2 regions of the Burkholderia savannae genome follow, and region 1 is predicted to be linked to the other one. Evidence: predicted binding sites of a transcription regulator. Region 1 holds the regulator's gene; the other holds the start of a gene.

Region 1 (5,016 bases):
GACGGCCCAGCTTGCGCTGCGGCGCTGCTTGCCGCGGGCGTCGGGCCGCTCGAAGCGGTGGCGGAGTTGCCGGCGCTGCTTGCCGGGGCAACCGCGCCGGGTGCCGACGACGCGGGCAGGCTTGCCGTTTGATCACCCGGTTGATTCAATTCGGGCGGCCGCTGTCCCGGCTGCGCGCGCGGTGGCAAGCCGCTCAACAGCGCGGCGACGCCGTCGGGCGTTGCATAGGCGTCGACGAGCGGGCCGACGAGCGCCGAGCCGATCAACGCGCCAATGATCGCGAGCGGATTGTCGCGCTTTTGCGCGTCGATGCGCCGCATCAATTCGTCGGTGAGCTGCTGCTTCAGGCTGATCCGCAGCGCGGGGAAATCGACGTGCGCGCTGATCGCCTGTGCGTCGCGCGAGTCGATCGCCTGCTTGATTTGCCTGAGCGCGAGATACGGCGACGCATACGCATACACGGCGACGACGACCGCGATGACGATCGACACCGGCTTCAGAAAACGCTTTTGCGGGCGCACGGCAGGATTCAAGCGGCCTCCACGGCGAAACGGACGGACCCGGAAGATCAGAGACCTTGCTGAGTCAACGAACGTTCCTCGGCAATGCACCGGTCGATCATTCGGCAGATCGCGTCGACCGTCCCCACCATGATGAATCGCGACGGCCCGTGATAGACGCGCACCGGCGCGCGTCGCGCGGGCTCCGCGTGATGGAGCGAACCGTTCAGCGACACGCGCGCGAATGCCGGCAAAGCGGACAACGGCAGCTGCGTGTCGGCATCGCCGGGCGGCTGCGCGGCGGCGGCGAGCGGCGCACATGGCGTGCGCCCGCGCAGATGACGCAGGCGGCCGAATTGGCGGAAGGGCAGCAGGCGGGCGAGGCGTTCCATAGGGTTCTCCTGATCCAGTCGAATGGCGGATAGACGGGCGGGGCCGCGGCTGGCCGAAAGGCGCTTAGAACTCGCCCGGGCGGATCAGCCCGACGGCGACGCCTTCCAGCGCGAATTCCGCGCTGCCGGCCTTCACGAAGATGTTCTCGTAATCGGGATTCTCGGCGATCAGCTCGACGCCGCCCGGCCGGCGCTTCAGGCGCTTGACCGTGACGTCGTCGCCGAGTCGCGCGACGATGATCTGCCCGTCCTTCGCCTCGGTTCGCTTCTGCACGGCGAGCAGATCGCCGTCGAGGATGCCGGCGTCGCGCATCGACAGGCCGCGCACCTTCAGCAGGTAGTCCGGCTTGCTCGAGAAGAGCGCGGGATCGCACGCGTAACGTTGCGAAATGTGCTCCTGCGCGAGGATCGGGCTACCCGCCGCGACGCGGCCCACGAGCGGAAGCGACAGTTGCATCAGCGCCGCGTGCGGCAGCGTCAGCTGGTGCGGCGCGTCTTCGAGGCCGAGCAGGCGGATGCCGCGCGACGCGCCCGCCGCCAGTTCGATCACGCCCTTGCGCGCGAGCGCCCGCAAGTGCTCCTCGGCCGCGTTCGGCGAGCTGAAGCCCAGCTCGGCGGCGATTTCCGCGCGCGTGGGCGGAAACCCCGAGCGCTCGATCGCGCGACGGATCAAGTCGAACACTTGCTGCTGACGGGCGGTGAGTTTGATCATGGCATGACTGTATGGATAGACAGTGAGCTGTATTTTTATACAGTGCCCGAGGAAATTCAAGCGTTACTTGAAGTTCGGCGCTATCGCGGCGGTTCCGCCGCGATCCGGCTGCGTCGCAGCGGCGCTTCGGTCGCGATAGCCGTCGATCGGGCGGTCGTTACCACTTTTGAGTATTAAAAAATGAGGAACGATTATTTTTAATGATGAAACCTGTTCGTTAGACTGGCCCGACATCGCAATCCATGACCCACACATTTGGAGAACAACGGATGGTCAAGCGCAATACGGGGCTGGCGGGCGGCGCGCGCCGTCTCATCGCATCACTCGCGCTCGGCGCGGCGGCGGCGCTTGGCGCGCTCACGCCGGCGCTCGCGGACACGACGTTCCTGAACGTCTCCTACGATCCGACGCGCGAGCTCTACCAGGACGTCAATCAGGCGTTCGGCAAGGCGTGGAAGGCGAAGACGGGCGAGACGGTGAACTTCAAGCAGTCGCACGGCGGCTCGGGCGCGCAGGCGCGCTCGGTGCTCGACGGGCTGCAGGCGGACGTCGTGACGCTCGCGCTTGCGTACGACATCGACGCGCTCGCGAACAAGGGCATCGTCGACAAGGACTGGCAGAAGCGCCTGCCGGACAACGCGTCGCCGTACACGTCGACGATCGTGTTCCTCGTGAGGAAGGGCAATCCGAAGGGCATCAAGGACTGGGACGATCTCGTGAAGCCGGGCGTGTCGATCGTCACGCCGAACCCGAAGACGTCGGGCGGCGCGCGCTGGAACTATCTCGCCGCGTGGGCGTACGCGCAGCACAAGCCGGGCGGCAACGCGCAGACGGCGAAGGACTTCATCACGAAGCTCTACAAGAACGCGGGCGTGCTCGATTCGGGCGCGCGCGGCGCGACGACGAGCTTCGTGCAGCGCGGCATCGGCGACGTGCTGATCGCATGGGAGAACGAGGCGTTCCTGTCGATCAAGGAGTTCGGCGCCGACAAGTTCGAGATCGTCGTGCCGTCGGCGAGCATTCTGGCGGAGCCGCCCGTCGCGGTGGTCGACAAGGTCGTCGACAAGAAGGGCACGCGCAAGCTCGCCGAGGCTTACCTGAACTTCCTGTACAGCAAGGAAGGGCAGGAGATCGCCGCGCGCAATTACTACCGGCCGCGCTCGAAGGACGTGCCGGCGGCGCTCACGAAGCAGTTCCCCAAGCTGAAGCTGTACACGGTCGACGATACGTTCGGCGGCTGGACCAATGCGCAAAAGACGCATTTCGCCGACGGCGGCGTGTTCGATTCGATCTACAAGCCGCAATGAGCGAAGGCGGGCGCGCGCCGTGACGGGCGCGCGCCCGCCGCAACACAACGATACCGGGCCGACGGACGCGCGTGCAACGCGCGTCCGTCGAGCCGTTGAACCCATGTGCATCACCCTGGAAGAGCATTCCGCATGACGACGTTCACCTTCCGCAAGCCGAGCGCGCTGCCCGGATTCGGCGTGACGCTCGGCATCACGCTGGCCTACCTGAGCCTCGTGGTGCTGATCCCGCTCGCCGCCACCTTTCTGAAGACGGCCACGCTCACGTGGGATCAGTTCGTCGCCGCGACGACGTCGCCGCGCGTCGTCGCGTCCTATCGGCTCACGTTCTCGGCCGCGCTCGGCGGCGCGCTCGTCAACGCGGCGTTCGGCTTTCTCGTCGCGTGGGTGCTCGTGCGCTACTCGTTCCCGTTCAAGCGGCTCGTCGACGCGATCGTCGACCTGCCGTTCGCGCTGCCGACGTCGGTCGCGGGCATCTCGCTCGCGGCCGTCTACGCGCAGAACGGCTGGATCGGCAGCTATCTCGCGCCGCTCGGCATCAAGATCGCGTTCACGCCGTTCGGCGTGCTCGTCGCGCTGACGTTCATCGGCCTGCCGTTCGTCGTGCGCACCGTGCAGCCGGTGCTCGAGGATTTCGAGCGCGAGCAGGAAGAGGCGGCCGCGTGCCTCGGCGCGTCGCGCTGGCTCACGTTCCGCCGCGTCGTGCTGCCCGCCGTCACGCCCGCGCTGCTGACGGGCTTCGCGCTCGCGTTCGCGCGCGCGCTCGGCGAATACGGCTCGGTGATCTTCATCGCCGGCAACGTGCCGATGAAGTCGGAAATCACGTCGCTGCTGATCATCACGAAGCTCGAGCAGTACGACTACGCGGGCGCGACGGCGCTCGCGGTCGTGATGCTCGTCGTGTCGTTCGTGATGCTGCTTTTCATCAACACGCTGCAGTGGTACCTGCAGCGCCGCACGAGCCGCGGCGCAAGCGGCCCGGCGCCCGCCGCGCAGGCGGTGACGGCACTCGGAGGCGCGCAATGAGCCAAGACGCCGCTCAGTCCCGCGCAGTCGCGGCGCCCGCCGATGCGAGCCGCGGGCCGCGCCGCGCCGCCGACGCGGGCGTGCGCGCACGCCGCCTCGATCCCGTCAGCGAGCCGCGCGCGGTGCGTTGGCTGCTCACGGGCGCGGCGCTCGCGTTCCTCGCGCTCTTTCTCGTCGTGCCGCTCGCGGCGGTGTTCGTCGAGGCGCTGCGCAAGGGCTTCGATTTCTACGTCGAATCGCTCGCCGACCCGGATGCGTGGTCGGCGATCAAGCTCACGCTGACCGTGGCCGCGATCGCGGTGCCGCTCAATCTCGTGTTCGGCGTGTGTGCGTCGTGGGCGATCGCGAAGTTCGAGTTCAAGGGCCGCGCGCTCCTCACGACGCTCATCGACCTGCCGTTCTCGGTGTCGCCCGTGATCTCGGGCCTCGTCTACGTGCTGCTGTTCGGCGCGCAGGGCTGGCTCGGGCCGTGGCTGCAGGCGCACGATGTGCAGATCATCTTTGCCGTGCCGGGCATCGTGCTCGCGACGATCTTCGTCACGTTCCCGTTCGTCGCGCGCGAGCTGATTCCGCTCATGCAGGCGCAGGGCAGCGACGAGGAGGAAGCGGCGCGCGTGCTCGGCGCGTCCGGCTGGCAGATCTTCCGGCGCGTGACGCTGCCGAACGTGAAGTGGGGCCTGCTGTACGGCGTGATCCTCTGCAACGCGCGCGCGATGGGCGAGTTCGGCGCGGTGTCGGTCGTCTCCGGCCACATCCGCGGCCAGACCGACACGATGCCGCTGCACGTCGAGATTCTCTACAACGAGTACAACTTCGCAGCCGCGTTCGCGGTGGCGTCGGTGCTCGCGCTGCTCGCGCTCGTCACGCTCGCGCTCAAGCTGTTCGCCGAGCGGCGGCTGTCCGCCGACCTCGCGCAGGGGCGCGACGGCGCGCCCGCCGCGCACCCGAGCGCCGCCGTCACTTCGTCGATTTCGTAAAGAGGCAAACCAGATGGGCATCACCGTTCGTAATCTGCACAAGCGCTTCGGCGATTTCACCGCGCTCGACGACGTCACGCTCGATTTTCCGGCGGGCGAGCT
Region 2 (5,016 bases), 1.1 Mb from region 1:
CGCCGCCGCAATGAACGCCCGCGATCTTACCGCCCGCGATGGCGAGCGCGTCGATGCTCGTGTTGAAGCGGAACTTCACGCCGAGCTGCTCGGCGAGCGCGGCGAGGCGCGTCGTGAAGAGCTGGCAGTCGCCCGTCTCGTCGCCCGGCAGCCGCAGGCCGCCCGTCAGCTTTTCCGAGACCGCGGCGAGCGCCGGTTCGGCCTTCTTCAGCTCGTCGCTCGACAGCAGCTCGAACGGCACGTTCGCCTCGCGTAGCACCGCGATGTCCTTCGCGGCGCCGTCGAGCTGCTGCTGCGTGCGGAAAACCTGGAGCGTGCCGCCCGTGCGTCCTTCGTACTGGATGCCCGTGTCGGCGCGCAGCGCCTGCAGGCAGTCGCGGCTGTATTCGGCGAGGCGCACCATCCGGCCCTTGTTCAGCGCGTAGCGCTCGGTCGTGCAGTTGCGCAGCATCTGCCACATCCATTGCAGTTGGAATCGCGTGCCGTCGAGGCGGATCGCGAGCGGCGCATGCTTTTCGAACATCCACTTGACGGCCTTCAGCGGCACGCCGGGCGCGGCCCACGGCGCCGCGTAGCCGGGCGAGATCTGGCCCGCGTTCGCAAAGCTCGTGTCGAGGGCGGGACCGGCCTCGCGGTCGATCACCGTGACTTCATGGCCCGCGCGAGCCAGATAATAGGCGCTCGCCACGCCGACCACGCCACTGCCCAAGATAACCACTCGCATAGCTGCTCCGGATAGAGAAGACGCCGGGCGGCGCGCGGCACACCCGGTGCGCTCTGCGATTTCCACCCAACCTAGTTTTTTGCGCTATGGTATTGTTGAGACTATAGGTTTTGTTATTGTATTTTTTCAATTTTCAGTAAAAAAACGATGAGAACCCAACGCCAGCCGGTACGCGCGCTCGACAAGCTCGACCGGCGCATTCTGAAGCTGCTGCAAGAGGACGGCCGCATGGCGATGAAGGACCTCGCCGAGCGCGTCGGCCTGACGGTCACGCCTTGCATCGAGCGGGTGCGGCGGATGGAGCGCGACGGCGTGATCACGGGCTATCACGCGCGCGTCGACCCGGCGCAGCTCGGCGCGGCGCTGCTCGTATTCGTCGAGATCACGCTCGATCACAAGAGCGGCAACATGTTCGAGCAGTTTCGGCGCGAGGTGATGAAGATCGACGAGGTGCTCGAATGCCATCTGGTGTCGGGCGACTTCGACTATCTGATCAAGGCGCGGATCGGCGAGATGGCCGACTACCGCAAGCTGCTCGGCGACATCCTGCTGCAACTGCCGGGCGCCGTGCAGTCGAAGAGTTATGTCGTGATGGAAGAGATCAAGGAGACGCTGGCGATCGCGGTCGACGAGTGAGGCGAGCGCGCGTGCGCGCGGGCGCGCGCGCGAATTCTCGGCGCTTGGCACAAACCGCCAATTACTGTATGTTTATACAGTAATTGGCGGTTTTGTCATTCGCGGCTCGGGCCGCGTAGCAGAGGCACGATGAACGATCGATCCGACGTCGAATATCCGGTAGCGCCGCCCGCGCCCCGCAAGGGGCGCGGCGCGGTGGGCAACCTGCAGGGGCGCTACGAGATCGTCGAGCGCGAGGCGGTCGACGACGGCTGGACGCGCGACGACGACGGCGAGCCGCCCGCCGCGTTGCGCACGCAGGTGTTCGAGGAGCGCGCGAGGACGATCCTCACGCGCAACGCGTCGCCGGACATCCCGTTCAACGTGTCGCTGAACCCGTATCGCGGCTGCGAGCACGGCTGCATCTACTGCTTCGCGCGGCCGACGCACAGCTATCTCGGGCTGTCGCCGGGGCTCGATTTCGAGAGCCGGATCTACGCAAAGGTGAACGCGGCGGAGTTGCTCGCGCGCGAGCTCGCGAAGCCCCGTTACGTGCCCGAGCCGATCGCGCTCGGCGTGAACACCGACGCGTATCAGCCGGTCGAGCGCGAGCTGGCGATCACGCGGCAGGTGATCCAGGTGATGCACGATCACGGGCAGCCGTTTGCCGCGATCACGAAGTCGTCGCTGATCGAGCGCGATCTCGATCTGCTCGCGCCGATGGCCGAGCGCCGGCAGGTGATGGCGGCCGTCACGATCACGACGCTCGATCCCGAGCTCGCGCGGGCGCTCGAGCCTCGCGCCGCGACGCCTTCGCGCCGGCTGCGGACGATCCGCGCGCTGCGCGACGCGGGCGTGCCCGTCGGCGTGAGCGTCGCGCCGATGATTCCGTTCGTCACCGAGCCCGATCTCGAGCGCGTGCTCGAGGCGTGCGCGGACGCTGGCGCGACGCATGCGAGCTATATCGTGCTGCGGCTGCCGTGGGAGGTCGCGCCGCTCTTCACCGAATGGCTCGCCGCGCATTTCCCGGATCGCGCGGAGCGCGTGATGGCGCGCGTGCGGGACATGCGCGGCGGCAAGGACTACGACTCGGATTTCAGCCGGCGAATGAAGGGGGACGGCATGTGGGCGGATCTGCTCAGGCAGCGCTTCCGGATGGCGGTCAAGCGCTGCGGGCTGAACGAACGCTCGCGCGGCATTCTCGATTTCTCGCGGTTCGGTGCGCAGCGGCAGTCGAAGCCGCGGACGCCGCTCGCGCGGCCGGGCAAGGCGGCGCAAGCGAAAGACGCGTCGCAGCTCAGCCTGTTCTAGAGCGCGTGATGCGCGCGGGGTATTCGTGCGGGGTATGTGTGTCGCGTCGGCCGCGCCTGCGCACGCATCATTGCGAAATTTGCTTGGCCGCCTCGACCTGCGATTCGAAGTACGTCTGGAACGCGAGCGCGAGCCCTGTCATCAGCAGGAACGCGCCGATCAGCAGCGAGAAGATGACGACGAACACGACGCCCCAGCCGGAGCGGCTGCGGCGGTCCGTTGCGGCGTTGAATTGCGCGTCCCATTTGTCGTCGGCGCGCAGCCCGTAGACGAGCGCGGCGAGGAAGGCGGCGAGCAGTGAAATCGCGCCGGGCATGACGAGCCACCAGCCGAGCGCGGCGCTGCGCCCCGAGGCCGCGAGCAGCAGGAACCCGGGAACGCCGACGATCGTCGCGAACACGTGCGCCCAGCCCGCGAGGTCTTTCCAGCCGTATAGATAGAAACGGTGCGCGCCGAGTGAGCCGAACAGGAAGGCGAGCAGTGCGGTGAGCGTCTTTGAGCGAAAGCGGGGCGGCGTGGTCGTGCTGCTGGACATGTCGGGCAGGCAGAGAGGTCTTCTTCGTGGACGCCCCGGCGAGGCGAGGCGGGGCGCGGCGGTCGGCTCGCATTCTACGATGTGGGGCGCGGCACGGTCACGCGATGGTTGCGTCAATGCGTCGCATCGTAGGTGATCCGGTAGATCGCGCCTGCGTAGTCGTCGCTGACGAGGAGCGAGCCGTCCGGCAGCGGCAGCACATCGGCGGGGCGTCCCCAGACGCTTTCGTCGGGCCGGAGCCACCCTTGGACGAAGGCCTCCTGGCGCGCCGACCGGCCGTCGGGCGAGGCGATCACTCGCATGACCCGGTAGCCGACCTTGCGGCTGCGGTTCCACGAACCGTGCTCGGCAATGAAGATATTGCCCCGGTAGTCGGGCGGGAACATGTCGCCCGTATAGAAGCGCATGCCGAGCGAGGCGACATGCGCGCCCAGCTTGAGCACAGGCGGCACGTAGCTCGCGCACGTGTGGCCGCCGCCGAACTGCGGATCGAGCACGTCGCCGCCGTGGCAGAACGGATAGCCGAAGTCGAGGCCCGCGCGCGGCGCACGGCTCAGCTTGTCGTCGGGGCGGTCGTCGCCCATCAGATCCCGGCCGTTGTCGGTGAACCAGAGCTCGTGCGTCGCCGGATGCCATGCGAAGCCGACCGTGTTGCGCACGCCGCGCGCATAGACCTCGTAGCCGCTGCCGTCGGGATTCATCCGGCCGATCATCGCGTAGCGGTCGCGGTCGGCGACGCAGATGTTGCACGGCGCGCCCGTCGGCACGTAGAGCTTGCCGTCGGGCCCGAATGCGATGAATTTCCAGCCGTGATGGCGTTCGGTCGGCAGCGCGTTCGTGACCACGACGGGCTTCGGCGGCGCGGCGAGCCGCTCGTCGATCCGGTCGAGGCGTAAAATTCGCGATACGGCCGACACGTAGAGCGCGCCGTCGCGGTACGCGACGCCGACCGGCATCTCGAGCCCGGATGCGATCACGTGATGCTCGCGCACATGGCCGTCGCGCACGACGAGCGCGTGCACCCGCCCCTCCATGCTGCCGACGTACAGGATGCCCCGCGGCGACCACGCCATTTCGCGCGCGGCGGGCACGTCGTCGGCGAGCACCTGGACGCGGAAGCCGGGCGGCACGCGCAGTTCGTCGATCGGCAGCGCGGCCGACGCATCGGCGGCCGCGATTGTGGCTGCGATTGTGGCGAGAACGAGACAGGCGGCGGCCGCCGCGCGCAGCAAAGCCGGCAGGTCTGACGAAACGATGCGCGACAGGGCGGTGGAAGGACGCATGACGGACGAAGGCGGGCGAGCGCGAAGCGCGCGACGGGGCAATTGTAAGTCTCCGGAGGCGGCAGCCGGGTTTTTTTGCCGGGTAAGTGTTTGTTGTGCCATCGATTTCGGGCTATAATCGCACGTTTCAGTAGTTTTCGAACCCGGTTTCCCCGAAGGAATTCATATGGTCATCATCCGTCTGGCTCGCGGCGGCTCGAAGAAGCGCCCGTTCTACAACATCGTCGCCACCGATTCGCGCAACCGTCGTGACGGCCGTTTCATCGAGCGCGTCGGCTTCTACAACCCGGTCGCGACGAAGGGCGAAGCGCTGCGCATCGCTCAAGACCGCCTGACGTACTGGCAAGGCGTTGGCGCGCAACTGTCGCCGACCGTCGAGCGTCTCGTGAAGCAAGCGCAAAAGGCGCAGCCGGCTGCCTAACATGGCGCGGCGTGCCGGAAGTGCCGGCTGCGAGGTTCGTTGATGGCTGGTCACGACTCCGGTAGCGCAAAGCGCGGACAAGCGCCGTCGTTCGGCGTATTCGTCCGCAAGCCGGTCGAGCGCGCGC

The links. The regulator LexA, encoded in region 1, represses DNA repair genes until DNA is damaged. The targets are predictions, from matches to a motif close to ACTGTATNNNNATACAGT.
Region 2: WS78_RS05065 (PA0069 family radical SAM protein) is a predicted target of LexA. The motif match lies at 1,424-1,441, and genes of this name have one in related genera.

What each region holds. Positions count from the first base shown of each region.
Region 1 covers NZ_CP013417.1:2,073,380-2,078,395, reverse strand. Annotated here, with positions in the region: gene WS78_RS10145 (DUF2939 domain-containing protein) at 1-533, opposite strand, end outside; gene WS78_RS10140 (hypothetical protein) at 569-892, opposite strand; gene lexA (transcriptional repressor LexA) at 957-1,604, opposite strand; gene WS78_RS10130 (sodium:proton symporter) at 1,608-1,781, shown strand; gene WS78_RS10125 (sulfate ABC transporter substrate-binding protein) at 1,874-2,911, shown strand; gene cysT (sulfate ABC transporter permease subunit CysT) at 3,044-3,937, shown strand; gene cysW (sulfate ABC transporter permease subunit CysW) at 3,934-4,914, shown strand; gene WS78_RS10110 (sulfate/molybdate ABC transporter ATP-binding protein) at 4,928-5,016, shown strand, end outside.
Region 2 covers NZ_CP013417.1:1,007,095-1,012,110, forward strand. Annotated here, with positions in the region: gene WS78_RS05055 (D-amino acid dehydrogenase) at 1-724, opposite strand, end outside; gene WS78_RS05060 (Lrp/AsnC ligand binding domain-containing protein) at 872-1,360, shown strand; gene WS78_RS05065 (PA0069 family radical SAM protein) at 1,490-2,650, shown strand; gene WS78_RS05070 (NINE protein) at 2,718-3,185, opposite strand; gene WS78_RS05075 (PQQ-dependent sugar dehydrogenase) at 3,299-4,468, opposite strand; gene rpsP (30S ribosomal protein S16) at 4,635-4,889, shown strand; gene rimM (ribosome maturation factor RimM) at 4,932-5,016, shown strand, end outside.